One region of the Mesorhizobium salmacidum genome, then DNA from elsewhere that is predicted to be linked to it. Evidence: riboswitches for the same ligand, from Rfam matches in the RefSeq annotation. Region 1 holds a riboswitch; the other holds the start of a gene.

Region 1 (15,462 bases):
GCGCAGGACACTGCCGCGCGGGAAGCCGCCGCAGCCAAGCAGGCAGCCGAAGAGGCAGCCCGCGCGGAACAGGCCAAGGCGGCGGAAGAGGCGGCAGTGGAAGCCGCAGTAACGGAAGCCGGCGCTGTAGATGCGGCCGCGGAGGCAGCGGTCGAGGGTTCGGCAACGGCAGCCGCCGAGGCCGCCATCGAAGCTCCGGCCGCGGTCATCGCGGAAACGGCAGCAGAGCCTGTCGCGCAAGAACAGGCGGAAGCGACGGCTGAAGTTGCCGGCGAACAGGCGCCGGTAGCCGAAGCCGCCGTTGAACCGGTCGAGCCGGCGCCGGTTGAACCGCAGGCCGAACCTGAAACCGCCGAGATTGACGCCGCGCCCACAGAAGAGAACACCGCAGCGGCGGAGCCGACCGTCGAGGCCTCCGCGCCGACGGAAGCCACCGAACCAGTGGCAGTCGCGGAAGCCGCCGGCGAACACGCGCCGGAAGCCGAAGCGCCAAAGCCGATCCTGTTGTGGCGCCAAGGTCGCTTTGACCAGCGTCCGCGCCATCGCGACGGCCGCAACAACCGCCCGCAGAACGGACAGGCGCGCGGCCGAGGCAACGCCCCGGCCGATGCCGGCGGCGCACCGGCAACAGGCGCGCCCGCGGACCGTCCCGCCCATGAAGGACGCCGTGACGGCGCCGGCAAGCCACGCTTCGACCGCTCGAAGTTCAAGCCCAAGCCGCAAGGCGAAGGCGCTGAGCGTCGCGACGGCCGCCCGCAAGGCGAGCGTCCCGAGCGCCGCGAAGGCCGGCCCGACTGGAAGGGTGGCAGGCCGGAAGGCAAGGGGCCCGATCGCGGCAAGGGGGGCGGAAAGCCCGCCTTCCAGCCCAAGCCGCGCGAGGAGCGCCCGGTGCGCTTCGACCCGGATTCCCCCTTCGCCAAGCTCGCAGCCTTACGCGACCAATTAAAGAAGTAGGCTCGCTTCGATGGTTGCTGAAGGCCGCCAGCGCATCGACAAATGGCTGTTCTTCTCGCGCGCGGTGAAATCGCGCTCGCTGGCGGCCAAATTGGTTGTAGCCGGCCGCGTGCGCATCAATCGCGACAAAGCAGCGCAGGCTTCCGATCTTGTCAAGCCAGGCGATGTGCTGACCATCACGCTCGACCGGCGTATCTTCGTCTGGAAGGTGCTCGGCGCTGGTGTTCGGCGCGGCCCGGCCGAGGAAGCCCGCACTCTTTATGAAGACATGTCGCCGCCGCCCGCACCCAAGGCCGACGCCCTTCCCGATGCTATCCCGGCGCTGCGCGAGGCAGGCAGCGGCCGCCCGACCAAAAAAGAGCGCCGCCAGACCGACCGATTGCTCGACGAAGATTGAGCCTTGAGGCGGGTGTGTTTCCCGAGGGCAACGACAAACAAAAAGCAGAGGCGGGGCCGGCAAACGCGACGGCCGGTGGGCATGTCGGGCCCTCGCGGCACCGGCCGCCTGGAATTCCATTCCCAAACCCTGGCGCCACTGGGAATGGCCACCCTTGCAAGCGGCCGATAAAGGCGTTACCTCACAAAAAAAGCCAACAAAAACGGGACATCCCGGAGCCGACCGATGACCTATGTCGTGACCGACAACTGCATCAAATGCAAATATATGGACTGCATCGAGGTCTGTCCGGTCGACTGTTTCTACGAGGGCGAGAACATGCTCGTCATCCATCCCGACGAGTGCATCGACTGCGGCGTCTGCGAGCCGGAATGCCCGGCCGACGCGATCAAGCCCGACACCGAGTCCGGCCTCGACAAATGGCTGCAGATCAACACCGAATACGCCGAGAAATGGCCCAACATCACCGCCAAGAAGGAGCCGCCGGCCGACGCCAAAACCTTCGACGGCGAAGCCGGCAAGTTCGAGAAATACTTCTCCGCCGAGCCCGGCGAAGGCGATTGACAACACGGCTGTAAAGGCTTGTATGACGCAGCGTAACAGGCACGTCGGATTAACCGCCTTGACAGGCGGCGATTGGTTGTGGCCTTCGCTTACGCAGCAAAACCTTGATTCTTCCGACTTTTTGTGTTACATCAGCGAAACATGCCGGTGACACAACGTCGATTTATGGCGCAGACGCCCCAAATCACTGAAAGGTGAAAATCCCATTCCGGACCAGAGCGATCTGGGCCAGGCGGCCGCAGTTCGTGCGGTTTGCCGGTCCCGGCCTTTCCGGTGGGTTCATCTGTTGTGCGGCTAATGGTCGGTGACCCCGATCACGCGAGTTCAGCCGGCACCGCCGCCGGCCCACAACAAGGAGTTCAGGGCGTAATGGCAACGATCACCCCGCAGAAAAAGTCCACTGCCGCGCGTCACGGTTTCAAGACCGGCGAGTACATCGTCTATCCGGCGCATGGCGTCGGGCAGATCGTCTCGATCGACGAGCAGGAAGTGGCCGGCCACAAGCTGGAACTTTTCGTCATCGACTTCCAGAAGGATAAGATGCGCCTGAAGGTGCCGGTCGCCAAGGCAACCTCGATCGGCATGCGCAAGCTGTCGGAAGAGGATTATGTCGAGCGCGCGCTGAAAGTCGTGCAGGGTCGCGCCCGCGTAAAGCGCACCATGTGGTCGCGCCGTGCCCAGGAATATGATGCCAAGATCAATTCAGGCGACCTGATCTCGATCTCGGAAGTCGTGCGCGATCTCTACCGTGCCGACAACCAGCCGGAGCAGTCCTATTCCGAACGCCAGCTCTACGAGGCGGCGCTCGACCGCATGGCTCGCGAGATCGCGGCCGTAAACCGCATGTCGGAAACCGAAGCCGTGCGCCTGATCGAGGTCAACCTCAACAAAGGCCCCAAGCGTGGCGCCAAGGCCGACAATGAGGAAGCCGAGCAGGAAGAAGCTGCCTGAGCGCGGCGCGCACGACAGCGAGCGCAATCTGGCGAACAATATAAGCCGAGGCTTCACCGCTGCATTGTTCATGATGTGCATGGACGTGATTGTAGTCCGTCAGGTCGTCCTAGAGGCATGAGCGCAATCTTTTCTGAATGCGGCGGCTATCGCTACCGGCTTGATCGCCGAATTGGCGATGGGCCGCCCCTCGGTTTTATCCTCCATAATCCCAGCACGGCTGGGGCGGATAATGATGACCCCACATCTAGACGCGGCATCGGCTTCGCCCGAGACCTCGGCTATGGCCGTCTCATCTTCATAAACCCGTGGGCGCGTATTGCCACCGATCCAAGTTACCTATGGGACGCGGAAGATCCTATCGGGCCAGAGAATGACGCCCATATTCGTTCTGTTGTCGCCGAAGTTTCGAAGGACGGTGGTATTATCGTGGCCGCGTGGGGGCGCATCAGCCCGCCTGCCGCGAAGCGTGCCGATGCCAGAGCCAGGATCACGACGCTTGTACGGAACATCGAGGAGGATGGCGGTCAACTTTACGCGCTTGCGGTAAATAAAGATCGATCTCCTCGGCATCCGCTCTATGTGAGAGGAGATGCGCAACCCTTATCGTGGACAATTTCTTAGGATTCCCATGCCCTTTATTTTGTGGAAAACCTTGCGTAGACGGCATAGCGGTGATTCGCGGCGCTATACAGGTCGAACGCTGGGTGGCGGGAACGGCCAAGGGGAGCTTTGCTGACATGTTTACAGACGCAGACATGCTGCGCCTTCAGCAGGACCAGTACCGGCACGATGCGCGCAATCATACCGATATCCTGCACCTTTCCAAAAATGATCGCCTGAAACATTATGGGCTACATTTTGCAAAGTATGTCGGACGGCTGGCGCGCGGCTCGGCTGAGCTGATTTCCTATGATCGTACCATCATAGATACGATGTTGGTGTCGCTCAGCGCGGCCAATACGATGCATCAGCATCTCGAAGCGCCGACACACTTGACAAAGGAAGATCGGCAGATCGATCCGTTGCGCACCTACGCCGATGCGGCTGGCCGTTTCGCGGATGCGTGTGAGAAGATCGATCACCTCGAAGAATTTATTCCGATCGCCCGCAAAGCCAACACTGACATAATGGCTTGGGCCGTTCAGATGGCATGCGAACGAGACCTCGATCTTGAGAGTGGATTGCGGCGACGCAGGGGGGAATTGCGTGACCGAGCCTTCTACATCAGGGACCAACTCTGAGCCGATCGACGGGTTCTGGAGTGACGCCACCTGGAAAGCCCTGAAGAGTGCGGATGCGCCGGTCAAGCCTTTCAAGTTGGAGGGTATTGACCGAGATGGAGCGAACTACAACCTCGCGATAGGCGAAGAAGTATATGTTTCCAGTTTAGCATCCGGGAAAACAGTTCAAAAGCTGTCAGAAGGCGCGGCGTTTTCGATTGCTCCAGGTCAATTTGCCTTCATCTTGACAGAAGAGGAGGTTGAACTCCCTTTTGATAAGATCGGCTTCATCTCAATTCGAGCATCGATCAAGTTTCTAGGGCTGGTCAACATCTCTGGGTTTCACATTGATCCTGGATACAAGGGCAAACTTATCTTCGCAGTATACAATGCTGGCCCTACCATAATTCATTTGAGGCGCGGGGATCGAATATTCCCTTTGTGGATCACAAACCTAAATGAGAGAATGCAACGGACTGCATGGAAAGTGGGCCACGACAAAATCCCTGCGAGCATGATAACCGCAATATCGGGCGAATTCACCACTGCGTATCAGTTGGCGGAGAAGCTGAAGGTGGCGCAAGAGGATATCGTTCAGCTTAAAAGCTTCAAGGTGTACTTAACAGCTCTTCTGGCCGTGCTTTTTATCCTTATTTCCCCATTCTTAAAAGACGCCGCGTTAAACGTGGTCAATACGTTTTGGCCACCCATCAAGTGCGCTATTTTCGACTGCGCCGCCCCGGCGCCGCCGCAACCACCACCATCATCGGGCGCACCGACTACATCAAATAAGGGGTGACTGCATCAAATTTGGTGAGTTTGCTCCATAATGCCGGACCTACGCGCCGCTGCCGCCTTCCTTCTCCGCCTCCTGCTTCAGTGTGGCGATGAACCGCTTGGTCCTTTCACGCTCCGGATTGCCGAACAGCCTGGCGGATGGCCCCTGCTCGACGACGACGCCTGCGTCGAGGAACACCGCTTCCTGGGCGATCTTGGAGGCGAGGCGCAAATCATGCGTCGCTATCACCATGGTCGTTCCCTCGCTTGCGAGCTGACTCAGCACATCGACCACCTCCTGCGCCAGCTCCGGGTCGAGCGCCGAAGTCGGTTCGTCGCACAGCAGCACCTTCGGCGACGGTGCCAGCGCCCGGGCGATCGCCACGCGCTGCTGTTGGCCACCCGACAGCGTCGCCGGCCAGGCATCCGACTTGTGCGCCATGCCGACCTTTTCCAGCAGCGCGAGCGCCCGCTCGCGGGCGCGCGCCTCCGGCCATTTCAGCACCGTGACCAGCCCCTCCATGACATTTTCGATGGCGGTGCGATGCGGAAACAGCTGGAAATTCTGGAACACCATGCCGGTCTGCAGACGCAGACGCCTTATGTCCGCCGCCGGCACCTTCCCGCCGGGGCGGAACTCGAGCGTCTCGTCGCCGATCCGCACCGTGCCCGAGGTTGGTATCTCCAGTAGGTTGATACAACGCAGCAGCGTGCTTTTTCCCCCACCCGAAGGCCCGACCAGCGCGGTAACGCTGCCTTCGGCGATGTCAACCGTCACCCCCTTCAGCACGAGGTTGTCGCCGAAACGTTTTTCGATGTTGGTGAGGCCGATCATGAGCGTGCCTCCAGGAAGCCGCCATAGCGGTTCAGCCGCTCCTCCAGCCGTGTCTGCAAGGCCGAAAGCACCGAACTCATCGCCAGATAGAGGATCGCCGCCTCGACATAGAGGATGAGCGGCTCATAGGTGGTGGCGACAATGCGCTGCGCCGCCTGGAACATCTCCGGCACGGTGATGGCGGCGGCCAGCGACGTGTCCTTGACCAGCGAGATGAAGGTGTTGGAGAGCGGCGGCACCGCTACCCGGCCGGCTTGCGGCAGGATGGTGCGCCGCATCGCCTGGCTCCAGGTCATGCCGATCGAATAGGCGGCCTCCCACTGGCCTTTCGGCACCGAGCCGATCGCCGCGCGGATGATTTCCGACGTGTAGGCGCCGATATTGAGCGTGAAGCCGATCAGCGCCGCGGTAAAGGCGTCGAGCAGGATGCCGACCGACGGCAGGCCGTAGAAGATCAGGAATAGCTGCACCAGGAGCGGCGTGCCGCGGAAGATCCAGACATAGAAGCGCACGAGCGCCACCAGCGGCTTCGGCCCGAACAGCCGGCCGAGCGCCGCGCCCAGTCCCACCGTCAGGCCGAGCACGAAGGACAGCAGCGTCAGCGGCACGGTGAAGATCAACGCTGCCCACAGCAGCGAGGGCAGCGAATCCAGCATCAATTGCAGCCAGTGCGGCACGAAATATCCTCCGGAAGGGACGGGCAGCGTCATCGAAGCGCGAATGCGTCAGCCATATCACGACAAAAGCGGCGACCCGTCAAAGACGGCTCGCCGCTGGATGGGCTGCGGGGCGACAACCCGCCCCGCTTTATGAATTACTTCGAGACGTCCTGGCCGAAATAGGTGTCGGCGATCTTCTGGTAGGTGCCGTCGGCCTTGATGTCGGCCAGCGCCTTGTTGATGGCCGCGACCAGCTCCGGATCGCCCTTGCGCACGATGACGCCGGAGTAATCGGCATTCTCCTCCTGGGCGGCGATCTTCACATTGGCGTCGGGCTTGTGCTTCTTGAAGTCGAGGAACGACAGGCTGTCATTGATGGTGGCGTCGGCACGGCCGGTCAAAAGCAGCTGGATCGACTGGTCGAAGCCGTCCGTGCCGACCAGTTCGGCGCCATTCGACTCGGCTAGTTTGCCGAAATTGGAGGTTAGCGACTGCGCCGACTTCTTGCCCTTGAGATCGGCGAAAGTCTTGATGTCGGTATTGTCGCCGCGCACGATCAGCACCGCCTTGGAGGCGATGTAGGGGTCGGAGAAATCATACTTGGCCTTGCGGGCATCGGTGATGCCGACTTCGTTGATGACGGCATCATAGCGGTTGACGTCGAGGCCGGCGATCAGACCGTCCCACTTGCCCTCGAGGAACTCTGCCTTGACGCCGAGCTTGCCGGCGATCGCCTTGGCGATTTCGACGTCGAATCCGACGAGCGCTCCGGATGCATCATGATAGGTGAACGGAGCGTAAGTGCCTTCCGTACCGACCTTGATGACGCCGGCCTGCTTGATCTGGTCGAGATTGGCGCCGGCATGCCCCGATGCGACCGCCAGGGCCTGCAGCGTTCCGGCGATGATGAGCGACTTCAGCCATTTCATTTTTCTGTGATCCCGTCCTTGGCCTGATATCAGGCATGTTGTGAGAGTTGGAAAATGACAGATGCAGGCCGGAAAAATAAGGAACAAAATTTCAAAGAGGGCTAATTCCAGAAATCAAATACTTCAAAAGGAATTTCGTTGCAGCATCGGGATTCCGGGCAGCCGTGCCGAAATTGCCCGGACGTCATCGCTCGCCTGCCTGCGCCAGCGGAACCTTTCCCGCGCACGGCAGTTTTGGCTGTTCTAGGGCACGACGCCGTCATTTCAAGCCGGTTCCTGCCAGTTTGTCATTCGCACGCCTGAGCCAAGGAGCGCCTTATGATGGAAGACACGGCAGGTCGGGTCATGGTCCGCGCGGCAATGAGGGCGCCTTACCTCGAGCGCGACGAGGAGCATCGGCTGGCACTGCTTTGGAAAGAGGACAACGACCAGAACGCATTGCACAGCATCACCGTTGCCCATATGCGGCTGGTCATTTCCATGGCCTCGAAATTCCGCCATTACGGCTTGCCGCTCGGCGACCTGATCCAGGAAGGCCATGTCGGCCTGCTTGAGGCCGCCGCCCGCTTCGAGCCGGAGCGCGAGGTGCGGTTTTCCACCTACGCGACGTGGTGGATTCGCGCTTCGATGCAGGACTACATCCTGCGCAACTGGTCGATCGTGCGCGGCGGCACCAGTTCGGCGCAAAAGGCCCTGTTCTTCAATCTCAGGCGCTTGCGTGCCCGTCTCGCGAACGGCGCCGAACCGCTCTCCAACACGACTCTCTACCGCGAGGTGTCGGTTGCGCTCGGCGTTTCCGAAGCTGATGTGGAGTTGATGGATTCACGCCTGTCGGCGCCCGACTCCTCGCTCAACGTGCCGCTTGCCGACGATGCGGGGGCGACCGAGCGGATGGACTTCCTGGTCTCGGACGATCCCTTGCCCGACGAGATTGTCGGCGACAAGATCGACGTCGCGCGCCGCTCGCTCTGGCTGAGGGAGGCGCTTCAAGCTCTCAACGCCCGCGAGCTCCGCATCATCGAGGAACGCCGGCTTACCGACGAGGGCGCCACGCTCGAGGCTCTCGGCGAAACGCTCGGCATCTCCAAGGAACGCGTCCGCCAAATCGAGGCCCGCGCCATGGAAAAGCTCAAGGTCGCGCTGGTGAAGCAGAACCCGGAATTCATGGCGACTGCCGCCTGATTCCCGCGACAGGCGCTTACTTGTCGGTGACGATCTTGACCTTGTCGCCGGCCGAAACCGCGGCCCCCGGCGACAGCGCGTTGAGCACGCGGAACAGGTCGAGCTTGCGGTCGACCCCCACCATCTGCGCGGCAAGCGAACCCATGGTCTGTCCCGGCTGTACGGTGAGTACACGAATATGCAGTGGCTTCAGTGCCGCCTTTTCGGCGGGACTGAGAATGCGGAAGGAGCCGCTGACCGAGCGAGCCACCGTCTCCAGCGAGGTGCTGGCCGAGGGAGCCGCGGTCAGCAACCGGTAGACCTGGCCTCCGGCCCGGATCACCGCGATATCGAACTGCCAGCCTTCGGCGCCTGCGTGCGCGGTCGCCGCCTCATTGCCGTTGATGGTTTCCTGCTTGACGGTGCTGTCGTCGAGGCCGGCCACCCAGCCGCTTCTGATATAATCGGTCAGGACGCGGTTCTTGTCGATCGAAACGCCGTCGAAGCGGATCGCTATGTCGCCCGGCCCGGTCGCCGTAACCGCTGCCGCCGAATTGTCGATGATGAAACCGTCCGGCACGGTGAACGACACGCCGAGGCCCGGATGCAGGAAGGTTTCGCCGCGCACATAGCCTTCTTCCGGCGTATCGCCATAAAGCAGGCCGTCTATGCCGGCGAGGAAGGAATCGCGGTCGCGCGTGCCGAAACCGGGCGCGCCGAACTGGCGGGCGTGGCGCTGTGCCAGATCGATGCGTTGCGGCGTGTTGGGGTGGGTGGCCAGGAAGTCGAGGCTGGCGTCCGTGGCACCGCTGATCGAACGGAAATCGGTGTAGGCCGACATCGACTGCAGGAAGCGGCCGGCGGCATAGGGATCGTAGCCGGCTTCGCCGATCGACTTGATGCCGATGGCGTCCGCCTCCAGTTCCTGATTGCGCGAGAACTGCGCCAGCCTGAGCTTGCCGCGGATCAGTGCTGCCTTGGCGGTCGGGCTGTCGCCGAGCACATCGGAAACAACCTTGGTCGCCAGGCCTTCCTCGGCCTCCAGCTGCTGGCGCTGCAGGCCGTGATTGGCGGTGACGTGGCCCATTTCATGCGCGATGACGGCGGCGAGCTCGGACGAATCATTGGCCAGCGCCAAGAGGCCGCGCGTGATGTAGAGATAGCCGCCCGGCAGCGCGAAGGCGTTGACGTTGGGCGAATTGAGGATGGTGATGCGATAGGTCTGGGTCGGGTTGGCCGATACCACGGTCAAATTGCCGACCACCTTGGCTACCATGCGCTCGAGCTTGGGATCGGAATATTCGCCGCCATACGTTGCAAGGATGCGCGGATGCTGCGCCTTGGCGAGTTCGGCAAGCTTGTTGTTGGCGGCGACATTGTCCACCGTGATCGGCTTGTCGGATGGCTGGAAGCCGGATTCCTGGACCTCGGGGGGCGTGAACATCTGGCAGCTTGCCAGCGCCACGGCAAAGCCAGCCAGCGCCAGGAACCGCGCCAGCGGATTCATTCGTAGCCTGTCAGCGCTGATCGCCAGAATGGCTTCCTTTCAGATCCTTGCGCATGACCACGGCATGCGCAAAACAAACTGCTACAGCGTCCGTCACGCGCCCCTCGGGGCGGGCAGCAGATGCTGTAGGCAAATCACGGCCTGTGCCGGACCGGTATCGAGCGGACCTAGCCACACTACTCCAGTCATGGCAAGCAAGCGCCACATCGCCTCAAGCCGGTTTGAGCGTAAATTATGTCCGCTTCCGGGCAATATCTCGTGATAACGCATCCCCGGCACCGGCACCGATATAGCGCCGGAACGCCTCCGGCCCAGCCCCTGCAAAGAAATCCTCCGAGGTGCCTGTGGCAGCGATGGTGCCATTGTCCAGAAACACCACCTTCTGCGCGATGCGGCGGGCATCCTGCGGCTGGTGCGTGACGAACAGCACCGTCATGCCACGCTCGGCATGGAGGCTGGCGACCAGGTCGAGCATGTCGTCGCGCAAGGCGGGCCCAAGCGAGGCGAAGGGTTCGTCGAGCAGTAGCACCGGGCGGTCACGCACCAGCACGCGGGCCAGGGCGACGCGCTGACGCTCGCCGCCCGAAAGCTCGCGCGGCAGCCGCTTCTCCTTGCCGGCAAGGCCGGTGCGTGCAAGGGCGCCCGCGATATCGGCGTGGTCGGCTTCGGTCAACCGCAACGATGGCGAACGGCCGAGCCCGACATTTTGCTGGACAGAAAGATGGGCGAAAAGATTGTTTTCCTGGAATACCATCGACACCGGCCGCATGGCCGGCGGGTCGCCACCGACATCGGCCGTGCCGATCAGCACGCGGCCGGATCTCGGCGTCTCGAACCCGGCCACCAGATTGAGCAGCGTCGACTTTCCCGAACCGCTCGGCCCCATGATGGCGGTGATCTGCGTCGCGGTGAATCCGACATCGAAGGCGAACAACGCCTCGCCATAACTGAACGAGACCTTGTCCAGCCGCACCGCAACCCCTTTGCCGTCAGCCGCCCCGTCAGACATCGCGGGCCATCCCCTTTCCCAGCCGGTCCGCTGCCAGCACCAGCGCCAGGCAGACAAGGCCCAGCAACAACGCCAGGCCGGCGGCGTCCTGCGTGCGGTAGCTGCCCATGCGCGCCAGGAGAAGGTAGGGCAAGGTCTGCACGGAATCACTGCCGAACAGGGCGATCACGCCGAGATCGCCAAGCGACAGCGCCATGGCGAAGGCAAAGGCGGTGGCGAGCGGCCGCCGAAGCGACGGCCAGTCGACCAGCCACAGTCTCGACCAGCCGGAAATGCCGAGCTGTGCGCAGAGCCGCTCGTGACGCTCGCTTGCCGCATCATAGGCGGGACGGACGGCGCGCAGCGCGAAAGGCATCGCCATGACGGCGTTGACGGTGACGACCATGAGCGGGGCGACAGCAAAGACATCGCCGAGATGGCGCAACAGAAGGAACCAGCCGGCGCCGATGACGATCGGCGGCACGACCAGCACAAACCCGGCGCCGGTATCGGCGGCATGTTCGAGCAGTGTCCTTGAGCCGGAGCGGCGGTTCAATGCCAGCGCCCTCCGCGCCATTGTGAGAGCCAGCGACAGCATCACCGAAAGCAACGCCGACAGGAACGCGAGCACGGCACTGGTCAGTGTCGCTTGCCGGACAGTGGCCTCACCGGCCAGCCGGCCGAGATCGGCGCCCAATCCGGCCGCCACGGTCGCCGCCATGGGTCCCACGACGAACAGCAGCGCCAGCCCGATGAGCAGGGCATTCAGCACGGCCTCAATCCTGTTGACCGAGAGATAGCGGCGCGGCGCGACCGGCAGGTTGGTGTCGCCGACGACATTGGCACCAAGCCGGGTCAACGCCAGCACCACGACAAAGGTCAGCGCGATCTGCAACAATGTCAGCGCGACAGCCCGCGCGGGATCGAAATCGAAGCGCAATGCCTGATAGATGCCGACCTCCAGCGTCGTCGCGGCCGGTCCGCCGCCGAGCGTCAGCACGATGGTGAAGGATGTGATGCAGAGCATGAAGATAAGTCCGGCGACACCAGGCAAGGCGGCCCGCAGCGTCGGCCATTCGATCAGCCGCAACGCCGGTCGCGCTCCCATGCCGAGCTGGCTCGCCAGCCGCCACTGGTCCAAGGGGATGGTTTGCAGCGCCTCCAGGAACAGGCGGGTGGCCAATGGCAGGTTGAAGAAGACATGGGCAACGAGAATGCCGGAGAGGCCGTAGATGCCCGGCCACCCCTGGCCGCCAACCCAGTTGGACAGACCGGCGAAATAGCCGGCTCGGCCGTAGAGCGCCAGGATGCCGAGCGCCGCGACGATCGCCGGCAGCGCCAGCGGCACGGCGAAGAGCTGCAGGATGAAGGCGCGGCCGCGGAAACGTGGATGCCGCGACAGCGCCCGCGCCACGAACAGGGCAGGCCCGACCGAGAGCAGCGTCGACAGGGCCGCCTGCCAGAGCGTGAAGCGCACGACACGGAAGAGGTAAGGATCGAAGGCGGCCCAGGCGCCGGAAAAATCGTGGGCGCCTTCGGCGAGCAGCCCGGCAAAAGCGCCGCCGATCAGCAGCGAGGTTGCGGCAAGCGCGACAATGCCGGCTGTGATGCGGGGGTCAGAGCGGGTTTGCCCTGAGAACCAACGATCGACTTGGGAAACATTGTGTTCCTTGGCGGTCATCTCACGAGACTAGCCCACAAAGCCTACTTGCTCATCACCGCCAGCCATTCGTCCACCCAGGCCTTGCGGTTGGCCGCGACTTCCTCGGGGCTGAACAGCAAGGTCTTGGTCGGCTTGACCAGTTTGTCGAAGGCAGGGTTGAGCGGCTTGTCGGTCTTGCCGGCCGGGAACATCCAGTTGGTCTCCGGGATGGCGTCCTGGAATTTCGGCCCGGTCATGAAAGCCATGAACTTGGCCGCCAGCGGGTTCTTGGCGCCTGTCGTGGTGATGCCGGCGACCTCGATCTGCAGATACTCGCCCTCTTCAAAGGATGCCGCCTGGTAGCGCTCGGTGTTCTCGGCGACCATGTGGTAGGCCGGCGAGGTGGTGTAGGACAGCACCATCGGCGCCTCGCCCTTGGTGAACAGGCCATAGGCCTCGCTCCAGCCCGGCGTCACGGTCAGCACCTTGGCCTTGAGCTTGGCCCAGGCTTCCGGCGCCTTGTCGCCATAGACCGACTTCACCCACAACAGCAGGCCGAGACCGGGCGTCGACGTGCGCGGATCCTGAATGACGATCTTATCATTGGCACTGCCCTCGACCAGGTCCTTCAGGCTTTTCGGCGGCGTCTTCAGCTTTTCGGTATCGTAGACGACAGCGAAATAGCCATAGTCGAAGGGGACGAAAGTATCGTCGCTCCAGCCGCCCGGCACATTGACATCGCTCACCGCGCCGTGCGGTGCGAACAGGCCCGACGCCTTGGCATCGGCGGTGAGATTGGTGTCGAGGCCGAGCACGATATCGGCCTTGGTCGAAGCGCCTTCCAGCTTGACGCGGTTGAGCAGTGCCACGCCATCGGCGACCGAGACGAACTCGACATCGCAGCCACATTCGGCCTCGAATTCCTTCTTCACCACCGGGCCTGGACCCCAGTCGGCGGTGAAGCTTTCATAGGTGTAGACGGTGAGCTTGTCCTTGGCCAAAGCCGGCCCGGACAGGGTCACTACCGTGGCCGCGATGAGGGAATATAAAAGCGTGCGCATCGGCGCCTCCTTCGTTTGCGTTGAAAGGAATTGAGGCGTCGGATTGTCCGAAACGTCTAATCCCTCCGCCGGTACAAACCGGATCAGGTTCAGCGGGTTGGCGAGACTGCCTCTCAGCCGGCCCGCGAAAGTCGCGTCCGGCACCCCGTTAGAGCATTTCGACACATAAGCCCGGCCGATGGGACACGCAAGTGGGAGTTTGCCGCCTTCCGTTTCCCGTGCCGGGCTGGTAAGGGCGACGGGATATGAGCACATTCACCATCCTGCTTGGCGGCGATCTCATCCGCACGCCCCGGCTTGACCGCCAGGTCGAAGCCTCGCGCGTCATCGCCGCCGACGCCGGCATCGGCCACGCGCGGATGCTGGCCCTTGTTCCGGAACTGTGGGTCGGCGATTTCGATTCCGTGCCGCCCGATCTGCCCGCCCACCTGGCCGCCGTGCCCAGACAGACCTTCCCTGCGGAAAAGGACAAGACCGACGGCGAACTGGCGATCGCGGCAGCCCTTGAACGCGGGGCGACGCGCCTTGTGCTGGCGGGCGCCTTCGGCGGCAAGCGCGCCGACCACGCCTTCCTGCACCTGGCGCTTGGTCTGCGGTTGGCCGAAGCCGGAACGGATGTGCTTCTGACCAGCGGTGCCCAGGAGGCTGTCCCCTTGCTGCTCGGCAGGGCCGGCTTCGATTATGCCGACGGCACGCTGTTTTCGATCCTTGGCTTCTCCGAACTCTCCGGCCTGACCGTCACCGGCGCCAAATGGCCGCTCGACAAGGTCGAGGTGGCTTTCGGTTCGTCGTTGACCATTTCCAACGAGGTTAAGGGCCGCCTCGACATCGCGCTTCGCCATGGCCGAGCCCTGCTGCTCGCCCATCCCCATCCATTGCCTGAAAGCTGACATGGCCCCGCCTCTTCTCAATCTCGACGGGATAAAGCTGACTTTTGGCGGCACACCGCTGCTCGACGGCGCCGCCTTGACCGCGTCGGGCGGCGACAAGATCGCGCTGGTCGGCCGCAACGGGTCCGGCAAGTCGACGCTGCTCAAAATCGCCGCCGGCCTGATCGAGCCGCAGGACGGCGAGGTGTTCCGCCAGCCTTCCGCGACAGTGCGCTATCTGCCGCAAATGCCGGACATGGACGACTTCGCCAATGTGCAGGCCTATGTCGAAGCCGGGCTCGGGCCAGCCGACGATCCCTACCGCGCCAGCTATCTGATGGAGCATCTCGGCCTGTCGGGCGAGGAACGGCCAGGAGACCTGTCCGGCGGCGAGGCCAGGCGCGCCGCGCTTGCCCGTGTCATGGCGCCAGAGCCCGACATCCTGCTACTTGATGAGCCGACGAACCATCTCGACTTGTCTGTCATCGAATGGCTGGAAGAGGAGCTCGTCCGGACTTCCTCGGCGCTCATCGTCATTTCGCACGACCGCCGCTTCCTCGAACGCGTGTCGCGCGCCACCGTCTGGCTCGACCGTGGCCAGACCCGCAGGCTGGACAAGGGCTTTGGCCATTTCGAGGAATGGCGCGACCTGGTGCTGGATGAGGAAGAGCGCGAGCAGCACAGGCTCGGCCGCCAGATCGTGCGCGAGGAGCACTGGCTGCGCTATGGCGTGACGGCGCGGCGCAAGCGCAACATGCGCCGATTGGGCGAACTGCAGACCATGCGCCAGCGCTTTCGCGGCCATCGCGGCGCCGAAGGGTCCGCGACCATGGTGGCAAGCGACGCCGTCGAATCCGGCAAGCTGGTGATCGAAGCCAAGAACATCGAGAAGAGCTTTGGTGATCTCACCGTGGTCAAGGGGTTCTCGACCCGCATCCAGCGCGG
Region 2 (15,462 bases), on a different contig from region 1:
GGATAAGGTCGAACGAGCCGACATTCAGCGTCGTCGGGACACGCACACGGCCGCCGCCCTCGACCAGCCGTTCGACGAAATCGAGTCCTGCCTTGCCGTGGTAGAGGCAGCCATCGATATGGGCACCGGTGATGTCGAGCAGGCTGCCGGCGCCGATGGCTTTGGAAAAGGCGATGAGGATCTTCATGGCGGCGACGACGGAAGGGCCTTGCTCACTGCCGAGCATGGATTTGTCCAGCGCACTCAGTTCCAAAGTCATCGGTGTGCTCCGGACTCTACCAACCTTTGGCGGGACAGCGCCCCCCTCTGCCTGCCGGGCATCTCCCCACGAGGGGGAGATTGGCAGCTTCAGCCTTACTACACTTTTTGCAACGTGGAACATCTGTGAAACCGGCGATGACAGCCGATCTCCTCCCTCGTGGGGGAGATGTCCGGCAGGACAGAGGGGGTGCGAAGGAATGCCAACCGTCGCAGCTATAGACGCCCTGACTACCCCCGCCGCGATCAGCACCGTGCTCTCCGGTGACCACCGCAGCACCACATCCTGCCCCTCCGCCAGCCTGTCAGCGCTTCTTCCTGGTCGTGGGTGACGAAGATGGTGGTGATGCCGATCTCGCGCTGGATGCGCTTCAATTCGATCTGCATGGAAGCGCAACGCCTTGTCGAGCGCGCCGAGCGACTCGTCGAGAGCACGCGCAGCTATGTGAACTCTGTCAGCGATCGGCGCGGACGGACGCTTCACCGCAAGTGGCCCAGCATCACCCTGCGGCGAGCCAGCACTTCGAGGCAATCGCTTTGATGAAAAAGGAAAGCCCGCTCCGGGGACACCGGGCGGGCCTTGGAGGAGGATGAAAGGGTGGGACCTTCTCCTCTTGTTTCCACGGGGGTGTGGACCGCAATCACCATATGCGAGTCCCGCGGAATGCCGGATCACAAGCCGGCTTGCTTGCATCACAATCCGGTGCCCGGCGACGTGAGCGGGGTCACGCGATTGCGATTGCCGCCGTGATCGAACTGCTAAATGCGTCCCAGAACGACAAGGATGATGACGATGAGCAACACAAGTCCGAGACCGCCACCACCATAATAACCGGTTCCGTAGAACGGGCCACCGCCGAGACCGCTGAAGCCGCCGAGCAGCGCGAGGATTAGAATAATGATCAGTATCGTTCCTAGACCCATGGCCTTCCCTGCTCCTGAATGCGCGCTTTCGCGCTGTTTCAACATCGCGCCATTTCGGATGTTGCAAGGTATGAACGTTTTAGGGGGGCTGGCGTTCCGCCGGACCATTGCGGCTGCGGAACATTCAGCCCCGAAACGCAGAAAAGCCCGCCTGGACGGCGGGCTCGGACTGCTGACAACCCTGGCTTTTGCCGGGAGTCTTTGATTCACTGGGCGATGTTGAGGCGACCCGCCCCTGAACAGCCCAAAAATGGATTCGCCAACAGTGCCTTGGCGATCTTGCTCTCAGAATAGCCGATAGAACAGCCTGTAGTGCACGCGTTCCATGTAGGCGCGATACTCCGCCACGGTGGCTAACAAGGCCTCCTCGCGCAAGATGCGGTAAAGCTGGAGATAGGTAATTACCGCATAGACCGCGAGATTGTGGAAGGAAAAGGCCGACAGGAGGTAGAGCACATGGCCGGCGAGGTAACCGGCATAGATCGGATGCCGCACCAGCCGATAGGCACCGCCCGTCATCACACCGCGATTGGCGGGCAGGATCGCAAAAGAGCGCCCCAGCGAGATCTTACCCCAGATAACGAACAACAGTGCGATGAACTGCAACGGCGCGGCGACATAAAGGGGGATGAGTGCAATGCCTGGTTGGAGGGTGATCAACGCAACGCCAAAACTGGCTGACACCGAAACGATGACCGTCAGCGGATTCCAGTCACGCGTCACCGGACGCCGCGACAGAAGCAGCCAGGTGAAGGTGAGTATCTCGGAAATCGCCACCAGCGCGGCATTGAGCCGGGTCGGATCCTCGATAAGCTGATAGACGCCGCGATAGACGAACAGCCCCGCGCACATCAAGGCGCAGACACGAAAGAAACCTTCGCGCAGGTCGAGCAGAATCTCGCGCTTGCGCGCCGCGGACAAAAACCGGTTATCTGCTGCAGGCGAAAGTGTGTCGCTTTTTAACATGAGCAAGGCAAGCATCCCGATGATCCCTCGGGGCGACCCTCGCACGCAACCATTGCCGAGCCGTTAACCGAGAAGATCAGATCGGCATCAAACCGGATCGAAGGTGAGGGCCGCACCCGGGGTTTGTCGGGGTCGCAACCTTGGCGACATCCCGGCGTCCAGCATCGGACGATCCTTTCGCGGTTTCCGCATTGATGCCTATCTGAGGTACACATTGCTGAAATATTTCGCAAAATCGGGACGTTGCGCGACGATCTTGCCATCGGCGTCGTGCAGAATGCCGGCAGCAAGGAGATAGGAGCCAATCGCTTCCATCTTGGCCGGATCCATGATGCCGATGGTACCGTCTTGCCCGTGCAGATAGTGCCCCTCGATCAGTGTCTTCAGCGAGGCGTGGATCAGCGCCGGATTGCTCAGGGCATCCTTGTTGGCGGCGATCAGCAGCGTGGCGGCTTCCCCTGGATGATCGACCGCGAACTGATAACCTCGCCGCGTTGCCTGGATGAAGGATGACGCCAGGTCGGGATTTGCCTGGAGATAGGCTTCGCTCGAAGAGATAAGCGTCGTGTGCTCGTCGGGGACGCCATAGTCGGCGTAGACGAAGCTGCGCTGCTTGACGCCCTTGAGTTCGGCTTCGACGCCCTCCCAGGTCGACACTTCGAGCGTGAAGTCGACCGAGCCGTTGGCCAGCGCCTCGTAGGCGGAAGTGCCGAGCGTCACCGTCTCGAAATCGCCCTTGCCGCCATCATGCCGGATGATGGTTGAAATCAGTGCGTTCTCCCAGGCACTGCCGAAGCCGCCATAGGTCAGGCCATCCAGATCCTTCGGACTTTTGATCTCGCTGCGCGCCGCATTGAACACCAGCCGGCCTGTCTCGGACTGCACGACGGCATAGACACCCTTCAAGTCGGCCCCAGCGGTCCTCTGGGTGAACAGGCTGATGGTGCCGTTGATGCCGAAATCGGCGACGCGGTTGGCGACAAGCGTACCGGCACCGGTATCGCTATAGGGCAGGATGTGGACCTCGAGGCCGGCCTCGCGATAAAAGCCCTTGTCGCGGGCGACGAACAGCCCGATGTGGTTGGTGTTGACCGTCCAGTCGAGCGCGACGGTAACCTTCCGCGTTGCCGCGAAGGAGCGGCTCGATCCGGTGATCAGCGGTACGCTGCCGGCAAGGGAGAGCAGCAGAGCTTGCCTGCGCGTCAAGTCAGTCATGGTCATGTCCTTTGGATGGCTGGAGGTTGAGCAAAATATCGAGGATTTCGGCCTCGAGTGCCCCGGCCTGCCGTGTGGCGGTGCTGGTCGGATCACGCGGGCGCGGCAGTGGCACCTTGATTTCGCGCACGACATGGGCCGGCCGCGCCGACAGCACATAGATGCGGTCGGACAGGAACACGGCTTCGCGCACATCATGGGTGATCAGCATCGCCGTCCAGCGATGATGCCGCCACATCTGTTCGAGCCAGCGCTGCATGGCCGCCCGGGTCAGTGCATCGAGCGCGCCGAACGGCTCGTCGAGCAGCAACATGTCGCGTTCCTGCACGACAGTGCGCAGCAGCGCCGCGCGCTGGCGCATGCCGCCCGAAAGCTGCGCTGGAAAATGCCGCTCGAAGCCGGCAAGCCCGAACTCGGCAAACAGCGGCGCGACGCGCGTCCGCGCCTCTTTGCGGCTGACGCCTTGCACCTCGAGCCCCAGCGTCGTGTTGTCGAGGATGCACCGCCACGGCATCAGCGCGTCGCGCTGCGGCATGAAGGCGAAATGCCTGCCGTGATCGTCGAGCGGCGCGCCGTCGAAGAACATCTCACCCTGGCCATGCTCGGCGCCGGTCAAAAGCTGGAACAGCGTCGACTTGCCGGCACCCGAAGGCCCAAGGATCGAGACGAATTCGCCGGCATCCACGCGCAGTGAAATGTCGGCGAGCACTTCGAGCCCGCCAAAGACCTTGCGCATATGCCGCAATTCGAGCCGGCTCATGCTTGCGGGCCTTTTCCGGCGGCTTGCCTGCCAGCGGCTTGTTCCCAGGGCATGGCCAGACGCTGCAGCAGCGCCGTCAGCCCGAACAGGACGAGGGTGAGCGCGGCGCTGACGCCGACGGCGGCGAGCACCAGGTCGGGACGGAAATTGTTCTTGGCGTTGAGCATGTAGATGCCCAGCCCTTTGGCCGCGCCCGCATATTCGGCGAAGATGGCGCCGACGACGGCGTAGGTGATGGAGATCTTGAGGCCCGCGAAGAAATACGGCAGCGCCGAAGGCAACCGTGCCAGCATGAAGACCCGCCAGCGCCCTGCTCCCATGGCGCGCAGCATCTGGCCAATCTCGACCTCGGTCGCCTCGTAGCCCTGTACGAGGGCCACCAGCATCGGGAAGAAGGTGACCAGCGCCACCAGCATGATCTTGGGCGTCAGCCCGAAACCGAACCAAAGCACCACCAATGGCGCGATGGCGACCAGCGGCAAAGTCTGGCTGACGATAAACACGGGAAACAGCGCGCGCCGCAAAGGCTGGAAGAAGTCGACCAGCATCGACAGCGCGAAGGCGGCGCTGAGCGAACAGGCAAAACCGATCAGCGTGGCGCGGATGGTGGGAATGGCATTGTCGAGCAGCGCGTCACGATTGAGCATCGTCTGTTCGAAGACGCGCGAGGGCGCCGGCAGAACCGTCGGCTTGATGCCGGAATGGTTTGCGTAGAGTTCCCAAGCCACGAGCACCAGACCGATCGTTATCACGGCCGGCGCTGCCTGGGCGAAGAAGCCCGCGAGTTGACGCGAGTTGAATGACGATGAAACCACGAGAAGATAACCTTGACGGCGCGCGCTTCGGCGCGAGCGGTTCAAACGGCAGTGGGACTGTTGGCCGAAACCGTGACGTCGAGGGTTACGTGGCCGGCGCCTGGCCCGAAGCGGCAGAACGCTTCATCGAGCGCCGAGAAGATCGCGCCGGCATCGCCGCGCAGCTTGGTGCAGAAACTCTTGGAGCGATCGTAGACGCCGGACTGCTTCAGGAAATCGATGCAGCCATAGATCTCGTCCATGTGGTCGTCCGTGCCCATCACATAGAGCGAGAACTGCGCCGCCGCTGGCTGGCCAGTGGCGGGCGCGCCGCGCACGGCGGTGATGGCCGCTTGCTTGCGTGGTCCGAGTGGCCCGGCGGGTCCGCCGAACGTGTCGGAGCGGCAGATTGGATCGTCCGGCTCCCCTGGACAGCCACGCGAAATGGTGGCCGACAGCACGCAATGCTTGCCGCTGCCGGACGCAGCCACGAAAAGGTCGCGCAGCGCCGGGAACAACACCTCGGGGGGCCCGACCAGCAGGGTCGAGATGTCGTCGGTCTCGATCCTGAGCTTGTCGCGGTACGGCTCGAGCGCGCCGAGCGCGCCCAGGATGACGCCGACAAAATCGTCGGCCATTGGATATAGGGAAACCTGTGCACCTGAAAACATCGCCCGCCTCGCTCCGCTGGTATTACCCAGATCAGCTTCTAGGGTCTGTGGGCTTGCCGCCCCCGTCTCAGCCCCGACCGTACGGAGCACCCCTGTGGATGGCGGCGTTAAAGCACCATTCGTTCGGTTGGGGAAGCTGTTTTTTCAGCAAGCTGCGCCAAAAGCATTGCGCCAGCGCAGACGCAACCGGGTGCCGCCGGCTCGGAAATTTGTCTGGAACCTTCGCAATGCCGAGGGTTGTCCCCACCAGACGCAATCGCAGGAAAAGTGTGAGGCGGTTTCTGGCAGTGCGTCAAAACAAAGAGATAGAGCGGTCAGTTGCTTCCGCGAAGCCCGTGAATCGCTCTGGCGACGAATTCATAGAAATGGAGACAAACCATGCTTATGAAAATCCTCGCGGCTTCGGCCTTCACCATTGCCTTTGCAACATCCGCCATGGCGCAAAGCAATAGCGCAACCCGCGCGGATCGGCCCGGCGGCAGCGTCAAGTCGGTCACTGTAGACCCAGCTACCCCGGCTTCGCCTAATACAATCGATCCGGGCGCAACCAACAGCACGACCATCGCGCCGGGTGACATGAATTCCAACGCGGACCAGAATTGCCCGAACAATCCGCAGGGCGCGCAGACGGATGCCAATGGCAATGCGACCGCGCCGACCGTTAACGACAGCAACTGCGGGAAATAATTTTCGCAGCATGGAAATCGCGGACTGAGGTTCCGCGATTTCCATGCGCATCGATTTCAGTGTCCGCCACGACCGGCCGGCGGCACCCCTCGCGCCGATTCGAACTGTCAACCGCCGGACGGTGGTTAACAGCCGCTATTGATATGGTCTTGTGGCAACCAGCGGGAGCTTCTGCCCGCCGCCAAAAAAATCTTATGAAACTGCCTTTTCGCGAACCGGCAGTTTCCAGCCTGGCCTGATGAAATGGCAGGTGTAGCCGCTGGGATATTTCTCCAGATAATCCTGGTGCTCGGGCTCGGCCTCCCAGAACGCACCGACCGGCGCGAGCTCGGTGACAACCTTGCCGGGCCACAGGCCGGAGGCATCGACATCGGCGATGGTGTCCTCCGCCACACGCTTCTGCTCCTCGCTGGTGTAGTAGATTGCCGAGCGATAGCTCATGCCGACATCGTTGCCTTGGCGGTTGCGCGTCGTCGGATCGTGGATCTGGAAGAAGAATTCCAGAAGCTGGCGGAAGCCGATTTTCGCCGGATCGAAGGTGATCTCGATGGCTTCGGCATGCGTGCCATGATTGCGATAGGTGGCGTTCGGCACGTCGCCGCCGCTGTAGCCGACACGGGTGGCGAGGACGCCCGGGAAGCGCCGGATCAGATCCTGCATGCCCCAGAAGCAGCCACCGGCAAGCACTGCACGTTCGCTCGAAGTCGCCATGTAACGTCTCCTCAAAAGGCAATCCCAGGAAAAGTGTAGCGGCTTTCCCGGGGAATTGCGCGACAACAAATTTGGATATTCCCATAAATGGGCATTGTCGCCTGGTTCGTCCAGTCAGACGAGCGGCCATTCGGTCATACCGATGGAAGGCGCCCCCTAACGAACCGGCGCATGACACTGCCCGCCTTAGACGCGCGGATGCCGGGTCCGGCTGCTGGCGGCACCCGGCAGATATCGCGTACCAGGCGGAATGGCGGCAAAACTGATCGCCACCGGAGGCGCCTCGCGCGACCAGTTGAAAAGAACCGTCTTGACCGGGATGTTGTCCAACCATGCCCGCAACTGTGGCGGCACGCCATGACCACGCCAAATCATCAGCATGCCATGGTCGCGCAACCGCTGCCTCGTGATCCAGGGTGCGAACCGCATATCGAGGTCGGTGAAGATCGACGGCTTGTCATAGGCATTGAGGCCCGCCAGCATGGCAAGATTGGTGTCGCCACCGACGATGTCGAGCTGGCCGGGCGCCGCCGCGTGCCAGATTGCCTCGGCCTCGTCCGAGATCGGCTGCGCCGGCCAGCAGACGGCGTCCATGCGCCCGCGCACATTGCAGTCCGTCCAGCGGATTGCCGCATAGGCGCCCGACATGGTGACGATGCAGATGAAGGCGCAGATCGCCAGCTTTCGCATCTCGACGGCGCCGAGCCGGTGACCGAGAAAGGCCAACGCTACGATGCCGACAAGATTGTACATCGGCGCGCCCCAGGCCTCGCCGGCGCCGGTGAACAGCGAGGCCACCATGACCAGCGCCGCGGGCCCAAGCCCCATCCATAGGAGATAGACGAGCGTGCCGCGCTCGACCGTCTCTTGCGGGGCTGGTGAGCGCCGCAAGAGCCCTGATAGCGCCAACACCAGGAGAAAGCCGCAAAACCCGGCGATCTGGACGCCGATATAGTAGAGCCGCGCACGGTGCTCGCTCACCCACGCATCGCGGTCGGCGAAATAGGTCAACGGCAGGAAATCGATGCGGTAGAGTGCGATGGCCAGCGGCGCGGCGACCACGAGAAAAACGGCCAGGCCAAGCCATGGCCAGGGTGTCGCGAGCCGGCTGCGCGCGCGCGGCTCGTACAGCAGCCAGAGAGCGCCGAAGGCGAGCAGCAGGCCGGTAGAGAACTTGGCGTAGAGCCCGACGCCGGACACCAGTCCGAGCGCCAGCCACCAGCCTGGCCCGTCGCCGCGGCCGGCGCGCCACAACAGCCAGCAGATCGCGGCCCAGAACGGCATCTGCGCATAGTCGTGATTGAATTGCGGCGTCGGCCAACCGAAGAAATATATCGATGGCATCAAAAGCACGGCAGCCAGCGCGCGGCGTTGTCCGAGCATGTCGCGGGCCAGCAGATAGACCAGGACGAAGGTGGCCGAAATCGTCAGCTGAGCGAGCAGATATTGCGGCCAGCGGAACGATCCGGTCAGAAGATGGCTGGTCTCGAGCAGCCAGCCGGGCAGTTGCGGATGCTTGTAGGTTAAAAGCACCCATTCGCGGCCCCACATGAAGCCTTCCACGACATCACCGGGCGGTGCGGGATTTATGAGTGTTGGCACCACCGTCCAGCACAGGGTCTGCGCCAGGCACAAAAGCGCCAGCAAACCCCAGGGGTGCTGAAGCAGGGCGGACCAGACCGACGACGAGTCCAGTTCCACGGCAGGCAGCCCTGCCGGCATCCAACGATCGATGGAGTCGTCAATTCCCGCCATGCGGCGCTTAGACCACATCGCCTGGTTTGCCGAACAGCCCCAAACATCAAAGCTTACAAAAAAGTATACTTGCAGGTCATTGCAAGACCAAGATTGAGCGGGATCTACGGTCTCTCACACCCGTCGCCGGGCAGAACAGCCCGCACACTGATCCCACTTGAACATCCCGGATACTCGATGCGTCACCAGCATGCCGTCATCCACCACCGCGCGCTCGACTTCTGGCTGGCGCGCGCGGCGGTCCTCGTCATCATCTGCCTGCAGCTTCTGGTCATCAACGATCTTTCGTTCGGCCCCCGCTGGCTGGCGCCGGCGCTGGAGGCCGCGCTGCTCGTACCCCTGTCCGTAGCCACCGCCTGGACGCAGGTCGCCACCCAGAAAGCGGTCGAGGAGGAGCACTGGTATCTGGTTGGCCGGTTTCGCGTGATGATCCGCAGGACGGCCCTGGTGATGACCGGCCTCGTCAGCGTCATGAATTGCGGCTCGCTGGCGCTTCTGGTGCGCGCCTTGCTGGCCGGCCATGCGGGCTCCAGCGGCCAGACGCTGCTGGTCGACGCGCTCAACATCTGGGTCACCAACGTGATCGTCTTTGCCTTGTGGTTCTGGAGCACCGACCGGGGCGGGCCGCCGACCTGCGGCCTCGTCACACGCGCCCATGCCGATTTCCTGTTTCCGCAAATGACCCTGAGCGACCGCGAAATCCGCGACTGGCTGCCGGGCTTCGTCGACTATTTCTTCCTCGCCTTCACCAATGCGACCGCGTTTTCGCCAACCGACACATTGCCGCTCTCCCAACGCGCCAAGCTGCTGATGATGGCCGAGGCGATGATCTCGCTGCTGACGATCGCGCTGGTCGCGGCCCGCGCCGTGAACATCCTGGCCTAAGTGTGAGCTTTCGGGAGGTTGTCCATTCGGACCGGACCGAGGAGACTGGAGTTACCAGGCTTCAGTACACATCGGAGGGTCCGAATGAACATCCACAAGAATGCCCGTCTGACGCCGCTGCGTCGAGAGGAGATGGCGCTGTCGATTATTGAAGGCCGTCTTTCCAAAGCCGATGCGGCGCGGAGATATGGTGTGTCAGCGAAGATCGTGGCGCGTTGGGTCGAGCGCTACAAGGCGGAGGGACGGGCTGGCATGGTCGACCGCTCATCCCGGCCCCATGCCATGCCGGGCATGACCGAACAGGCGGTGGCCGAGCGCATCGTGGCATTGCGCCGAAGGCGGCTGACCGGCAAGCACATCGCCATGGAGGTGGGTGTGTCGTCCGCCACTGTCAGTCGGGTGCTGAAGCGCGCCGGGTTGTCGCGGCTGAAGGACATTGAACCTGCCGAACCGATCCGGCGCTACGAGCGCGAGCACCCCGGCGAGATGATCCACATCGACATCAAGAAGCTCGGCCGCTTCAGCCAGGTCGGGCACCGCATCACCGGTGATCCGCAAAAGGACAAATCGCGCGGCGCCGGCTGGGAGTTCGTCCATGTCTGCATCGACGACGCCTCTCGCATCGCCTTCTCGCAAATCCGGCCCGACGAGAAGAAGGAAAGCGCCGTCGCCTTCCTCAAGGCGGCGGTCGCCTATTATGCAAGCCTCGGCGTCACCGTAACGCGCGTCATGACCGACAACGGCTCCTGCTACAGATCAAAGGCTTTCGCTTGCCGCGATCTCGGCCTCAAGCATGTCAGGACCAAGCCCTATACCCCCAAGACTAACGGCAAGGCCGAGCGGTTCATCCAGACCGCACTCAGGGAGTGGGCATATGCCGTGGCTTATGCGAACTCCGACCATCGCGCCGCCGAGTTGCCCATATGGCTGCATCGGTACAATTGGCACCGTCCGCACGGAAGCCTAAAGTCCAAACCGCCAATCAGTCGCCTGGGCCTGACCAAGGACAACGTGTTGAGGCTCCACACCTAAGGCACGTCACCCAAGCCCACCGGGCACCGGGAGAACGGCAGGCATGAAGACGAAGACCTGAGCGCGCGGCGCCTCGACCATTCAAACGCGCCTTGGGCAGGAGCCACAAATGCAAAAAGCCCGCCCCGGCGCGAGCCGAGGCGGGCTTTGGCTCGACCGAGCCGCGGATTCTCAACGCCGGGCAAGGCCCGGGATCATCCCTCCCCCGCTGGCCTGAACTTCCGCACGATCACCTCGAACAATATATCCGAGATCCACATGGCGCAGACGCCGATGAGGAAAGCCGCCGCCAGCGTTGTCGTGTCGTCACTGGCCAGCGGCAGCCCGGTGGCGCGGGCATACTGGACCACGGGCAGCGTCAGATAGGCCGCGGCGAGCGCGCCGCAGATTGGCGATGCCACCATCTCGCGCAGCTTGTAGCGATGACGCGACAAAGCCCGCAGGACGCCGCCGGCAAGACCGGCGGCAACCACCGGCCCCTTGATGCCGAGCAGGTCGAACAGATCGTGCATCATTTCACCGCCCTCGCAACGAGAAACCCGAAGATCGATCCAGCGCTGAAAATGGTCACGCCGCCAAGCAGCAGGACCGAGCCCATCGGAAGGAAGATGACGGTCATGGCTTCCATCCGCACAGTCTTTCGCCCTTGCGGTTGTGCGCCAGCAACGCCTTGACCTCGGCATCCGACAGCGCGTCGATCGCGGCCACCGACAGGCGCAGCGGGCTCGACACCGCGCAAAATCCGCCCTTGGCGGTGGTACAGCCAACCAGCGCGGCCACGACGCAGGCGAGCATCAATCCCTTGCCCGTGATTTGAGCTCCTTTCGGGCGGTGGCGGCGGGCAGCGCACCGATGTCGTTCTGGACCTGGTCGGCAACCTCGCGCGCCTCGGCTTCGGTGGCGGCCTGTCGGACGCGCTCCGCTCGTTCGCCGGCCAGCCGCTGACGAACTCCCCAGCCGAATGCCGCCAGTATCGCGGCACCAACGCCCAGAATGGTCGGATTGATGAGCAGGAGATTAAGCAGCGTGTTCATCGGTTTGGCTCGTCCTTCACCAGGTAGCCGACGGCAAAGACTGCGATCGGCAGAAGCGTCGCCCATGTCTCGGCGTCGTACCAGGAAGGCCAGACATTGCGCACGAAGACGCCGGAAACAGAGATGGCCGCGGCAGCGATCGTGGCAGCCGTCAGCTTGTTGGTTGGACGGATAGTCGGCTGGGTGACGGCGGCCATGGTCAAAACATCCCTTCAAGGGCGATAGCGATATGGCGCCAGGCGGCGAGGACGACGATCAGGCAGGCGGCGATGATCCCACCTGTCTTCGCGGCCATCGGCATGCCGGAACTGTCAGGCGCCGGCGCATTGCCCTCGGGCATCGCGGCCTTGGGCGGAGCCGCTTCCGGCGGCGGCTTTGCGGGCAGCGCGGACACAACCGCCGGCGCCGACATCAGCAAGGCCTGCGATCGCACCGACTTGACCCGGTCCGACCAGCCGCGCCCGAATGTCGCCCATGTCGGCAAGCGTTGCAGGAACGCCAGCCGCGCATCGCAGAGCTGGTCGATCACGACGCCGGCCGGTTTTGCCCTGGCCGCGGCGAGCGTGGCTGGCCCGATGCGGCCATCCTGGGAGACGCCCAGGGTTGCCTGCAGGTATTTGGCCGCCCTGCCCGGGCCGCTGTTCACGGCGAAATCGAAGACAGCATAGTCGACGCCATCGGGCAGTTCCGCGCCGGCCACGGCATCCCAGTAGAAGCGGCGGTAAACCGTGGCCACCTGGTCATCCCCGATCTTGCGCAGATCGGCCTTGCTGGCGTCGGCTTTCACATAGCGACGGAAGTTGGCGAGTGTGACGCCCTTCATCGTGGCGCCGCCCGGATCGGCCGGATTGTCCGACCAGCCGCCCTCGGATTTCAAGACGAGCGCAAGCGCCCGCGCGAAGTTGCGGTCCATGGGGATTTCCTTTTATGGTCAAGAGATGCAGTTCACAGTGGACGGCGTGGCCGTGAAGCGAACCGATGTTCAGGCCGGGACCTTTGATAAGGCAGCGGCAACGCTTGGCCGGTCAAGGCTGGGCCGGGAGCCGACTTCGGGGGAATGGGTCCGGGTGACGCAGGTTGTCAGCGAGCGCACGAACTGGTTTCGGGCTGGCGGTTGATTGCGCAAGGATGCGGATGAGCTATTTCACTTCGATATTCACGCTCAGGCAATCAGAGCGGATCAGGGCAAGCTTTGCAGTCTTCTTGGCCGCAGTGGTCTTCTTCGTCTGGTCAGGGGGACCATCTCGGGCTGAGCAAGGACGGCCAGTGGCAATATTACACCCCTGATGCGTATGTTACGGTCGAAGATGGGGTGGACGTGTCCGGCGTCCCTATCATGAGCCGCTGGTCGGGTGACCGCTGGCAATACCGGAAAATGACCAAGGATGAGGCTGACCACTTCAAAAACCTGGTCGGCGCGCCCTGAGAGCGAAAGGGCAGTCGGCATTTCTAATTTAGGCGGGCACCGGCTCACGCGCCACAATTCCACTCGATCCCTTGGCCAGACGCGCAAGCCATGCGCTTTTGTTGATAGGCTGTTCAATTAGATTGAAGCTGAGAAACCCGACCAGCACCGCCACACAGACGAATGCAACGCCGTAGATTGGGGCTGGCAGTCTATTGATCAGATCGCCAGCAACAAGCCACGCAGCGATTGTTGCGAAAAGCACCTGATGCCATAGGTAGAGCGAGTACGAAGCATCTCCTAGCGCGACCCATCCTTTCGAGAACGTCCACATCTGCCTGATTTCGAGGGCGACGAAACCATAGACGATCAGCGCACTCGGAAGGCCGAAGCAGACGACGCGCCACGAACTCGGCAGGGTCCACCCCCCATTGAGATTGAAATATATCGCGCCCCAGAGGTAACCAGCCAATCCCACTCCGATCGCTGCGACTGCATATTCCGAATACTTCCGTGAGGCCAGAAGGGCAATCACGATGCCAAGGCCAAACTCCAACGCGAGGATATTCAGCCACGAAGACGATGTAGAGACTCCGAACCACGACGCCATCGAAGCAGCGGCAACCATCGCGAACCATGCACCAAGTATCAGAGCAATCCTGCGAGGAAAGAACAGGATCCCGAGCGCGCACATGGCGTAGAAATACATTTCGTATTGCAGCGTCCACGCCGCTTGAACGCGACTGTTGGGGCTGTTGATCAGAAGCACCTGCTGCCATGTAGGTGCCACCTTGATGAAGGCCGGCGAGAACTCTACCCATGGCATGAGAAGCGTTGCGATAGCAAACACCACCCAATAAATAGGATAGATTCGAAATACTCGCTTAATCGCGAACTCCCGGAACGCGCTCACCCGGCCAACGACCTCTGCCTTGTCACCAAGCCTTTGAGCGGCGAGGAACACCACGAAGCCCGATATCACAAAGAACAGGTCGACGCCGCCGGGGCCGACCGCAGTCACAAATTGTTGTGTCCAATGAATGCGCATCGGCAGGATAGGCCAATAGATATGGCTTATCACCACCATCAATGCTGCGACTGCTCGTAGGCCTTGAATGTTCTTATAGAGCACCGATCCTGCCTTCTCCCCGCGGCAGAGCGATACCAGCGACGGCCGCGTGCGGCAACCATGTTGGCCGCTCCTGACTCTGCATCACTCCCAGTTCACGTCGCCAAGCCGGATGAATTTGTTTGTCGCATCGACCCCGTAAGCAGTAGCCACCCCTGCCGTGGTAACATCCAGCCAGCTTTGCACATTGGCCTTCTGTGTGATCACCGGTTGCCATTGTGCCCGCTGCGGCCACATGTATTTTGGCAACTGCAACACTTGGGTGCCATCCGCAGTTGGGCCGGCGGCCGTGTTGATGATCCCGTCCAGATGCTTCCTGCCTGTGGCATCCAGCCAAAAAACTGGCGTGGTAAGAGCCTGCCAGCTGTTCCTGTACCAGCTGGCTGGAATGGCGGTAAACGGCAAGCTCTTGTCATAGGGCGGAGCGAGAAGGGCCATCGCTTTGCGCGCCAGGGCGAAGGCGAAGGCGATACGATTCTGCATGTCTGGATGGATATTGTCGAATACGGCCCCAGTCTGCATCATCCCGGTTGCGTTCCAGGCGAGATGATAGGCAAGAGCTGGCGTCATGGCTTGCGCGGCTTCGACCATCCCGACCAGATAGCCTTGAGCTGCCTTATCCGCGATGGTCTTCATGATTACGTTTCGATAATACGAGCCGAACCCGCCATTAACGGAGTTTTGGCCGACCGCGCCATTCCGAACTGCATCGGCCCTGTTGTAGAACATCGGCGGCACCGCAACCACCAGTGGGATAAAGGCATTCGCCAGACGGTTTATGATGCTCTGCATGACGGTCGGGAAGCTGGCCGTTTGTCCCTGAATGTTGTTCGTGCCTACCATACCAATCGCCAATGTGTATCCGGACAAGCTCATGCCAGCCATAATGGTGTCTTGCTGTTCTGCCGTCTGCCCCGCCACTGCGATGTTGTTGACGTAATCGACTTGCAGACCGCAGGAGCCCTGCAGGAACCAAGCAAGCCACTCGGGCCAGCCGGGATTGACGCCATCCGTGATGCTATCGCCGAAGATGAGAATACGTTGGCCGTTCGGCACCGGAGCCGGTCCATTATCCACCCGCACCCAATTGTCGGTAACGACGCTCCCAGTCTCGCCGGGGTTTTGAAAGACTACCATCCCCACATCAACGATTGGGCTAGCGGTTGTTTGCTGTGTTGTGATGTCTATCCCATTGAGCGTAAAGCAAAACTTCGTGGGGCTGATAATGCGCACCCC

Evidence for each region. Region 1 has a riboswitch for thiamine pyrophosphate ahead of thiB (thiamine ABC transporter substrate binding subunit). Riboswitches for the same ligand answer to the same signal wherever they lie in the genome.
Region 2: linked by a shared signal. The riboswitch ahead of O7A60_RS03875 (YkoF family thiamine/hydroxymethylpyrimidine-binding protein) and the one ahead of thiB (thiamine ABC transporter substrate binding subunit) in region 1 are both predicted to bind thiamine pyrophosphate.

The regions. Positions count from the first base shown of each region.
Region 1 covers NZ_JAPYKS010000004.1:204,437-219,898, reverse strand. Annotated here, with positions in the region: gene O7A60_RS07445 (helicase-related protein) at 1-954, shown strand, start outside; gene O7A60_RS07440 (RNA-binding S4 domain-containing protein) at 965-1,351, shown strand; gene fdxA (ferredoxin FdxA) at 1,577-1,915, shown strand; gene O7A60_RS07430 (CarD family transcriptional regulator) at 2,285-2,866, shown strand; gene O7A60_RS31935 (DUF6471 domain-containing protein) at 2,835-2,987, shown strand; gene O7A60_RS07425 (DUF1643 domain-containing protein) at 2,984-3,490, shown strand; gene O7A60_RS07420 (hypothetical protein) at 3,607-4,110, shown strand; gene O7A60_RS07415 (dCTP deaminase domain-containing protein) at 4,076-4,888, shown strand; gene O7A60_RS07410 (amino acid ABC transporter ATP-binding protein) at 4,928-5,701, opposite strand; gene O7A60_RS07405 (amino acid ABC transporter permease) at 5,698-6,378, opposite strand; gene O7A60_RS07400 (amino acid ABC transporter substrate-binding protein) at 6,516-7,289, opposite strand; gene O7A60_RS07395 (RNA polymerase factor sigma-32) at 7,608-8,471, shown strand; gene O7A60_RS07390 (M48 family metalloprotease) at 8,488-9,957, opposite strand; gene thiQ (thiamine ABC transporter ATP-binding protein) at 10,190-10,966, opposite strand; gene thiP (thiamine/thiamine pyrophosphate ABC transporter permease) at 10,959-12,626, opposite strand; gene thiB (thiamine ABC transporter substrate binding subunit) at 12,650-13,648, opposite strand; TPP riboswitch at 13,692-13,806, opposite strand; gene O7A60_RS07370 (thiamine diphosphokinase) at 13,894-14,538, shown strand; gene O7A60_RS07365 (ABC-F family ATP-binding cassette domain-containing protein) at 14,540-15,462, shown strand, end outside.
Region 2 covers NZ_JAPYKS010000002.1:263,098-278,559, forward strand. Annotated here, with positions in the region: gene O7A60_RS03840 (aconitase X) at 1-259, opposite strand, end outside; partial or broken gene O7A60_RS03845 (spermidine/putrescine ABC transporter ATP-binding protein) at 562-688, opposite strand; gene O7A60_RS03850 (DUF3309 family protein) at 1,018-1,182, opposite strand; gene O7A60_RS03855 (methyltransferase family protein) at 1,468-2,103, opposite strand; gene O7A60_RS03860 (ABC transporter substrate-binding protein) at 2,347-3,363, opposite strand; gene O7A60_RS03865 (ABC transporter ATP-binding protein) at 3,356-4,123, opposite strand; gene O7A60_RS03870 (ABC transporter permease) at 4,120-4,875, opposite strand; gene O7A60_RS03875 (YkoF family thiamine/hydroxymethylpyrimidine-binding protein) at 4,980-5,588, opposite strand; TPP riboswitch at 5,579-5,692, opposite strand; gene O7A60_RS03880 (hypothetical protein) at 5,967-6,275, shown strand; gene msrA (peptide-methionine (S)-S-oxide reductase MsrA) at 6,468-6,986, opposite strand; gene O7A60_RS03890 (glycosyltransferase family 39 protein) at 7,173-8,687, opposite strand; gene O7A60_RS03895 (hypothetical protein) at 8,919-9,626, shown strand; gene O7A60_RS03900 (IS481 family transposase) at 9,711-10,658, shown strand; gene O7A60_RS03905 (hypothetical protein) at 10,853-11,170, opposite strand; gene O7A60_RS03910 (hypothetical protein) at 11,274-11,453, opposite strand; gene O7A60_RS03915 (ABC transporter permease) at 11,453-11,692, opposite strand; gene O7A60_RS03920 (hypothetical protein) at 11,689-11,889, opposite strand; gene O7A60_RS03925 (glycoside hydrolase family 108 protein) at 11,892-12,605, opposite strand; gene O7A60_RS03930 (acyltransferase family protein) at 13,147-14,229, opposite strand; gene O7A60_RS03935 (SGNH/GDSL hydrolase family protein) at 14,311-15,462, opposite strand, start outside.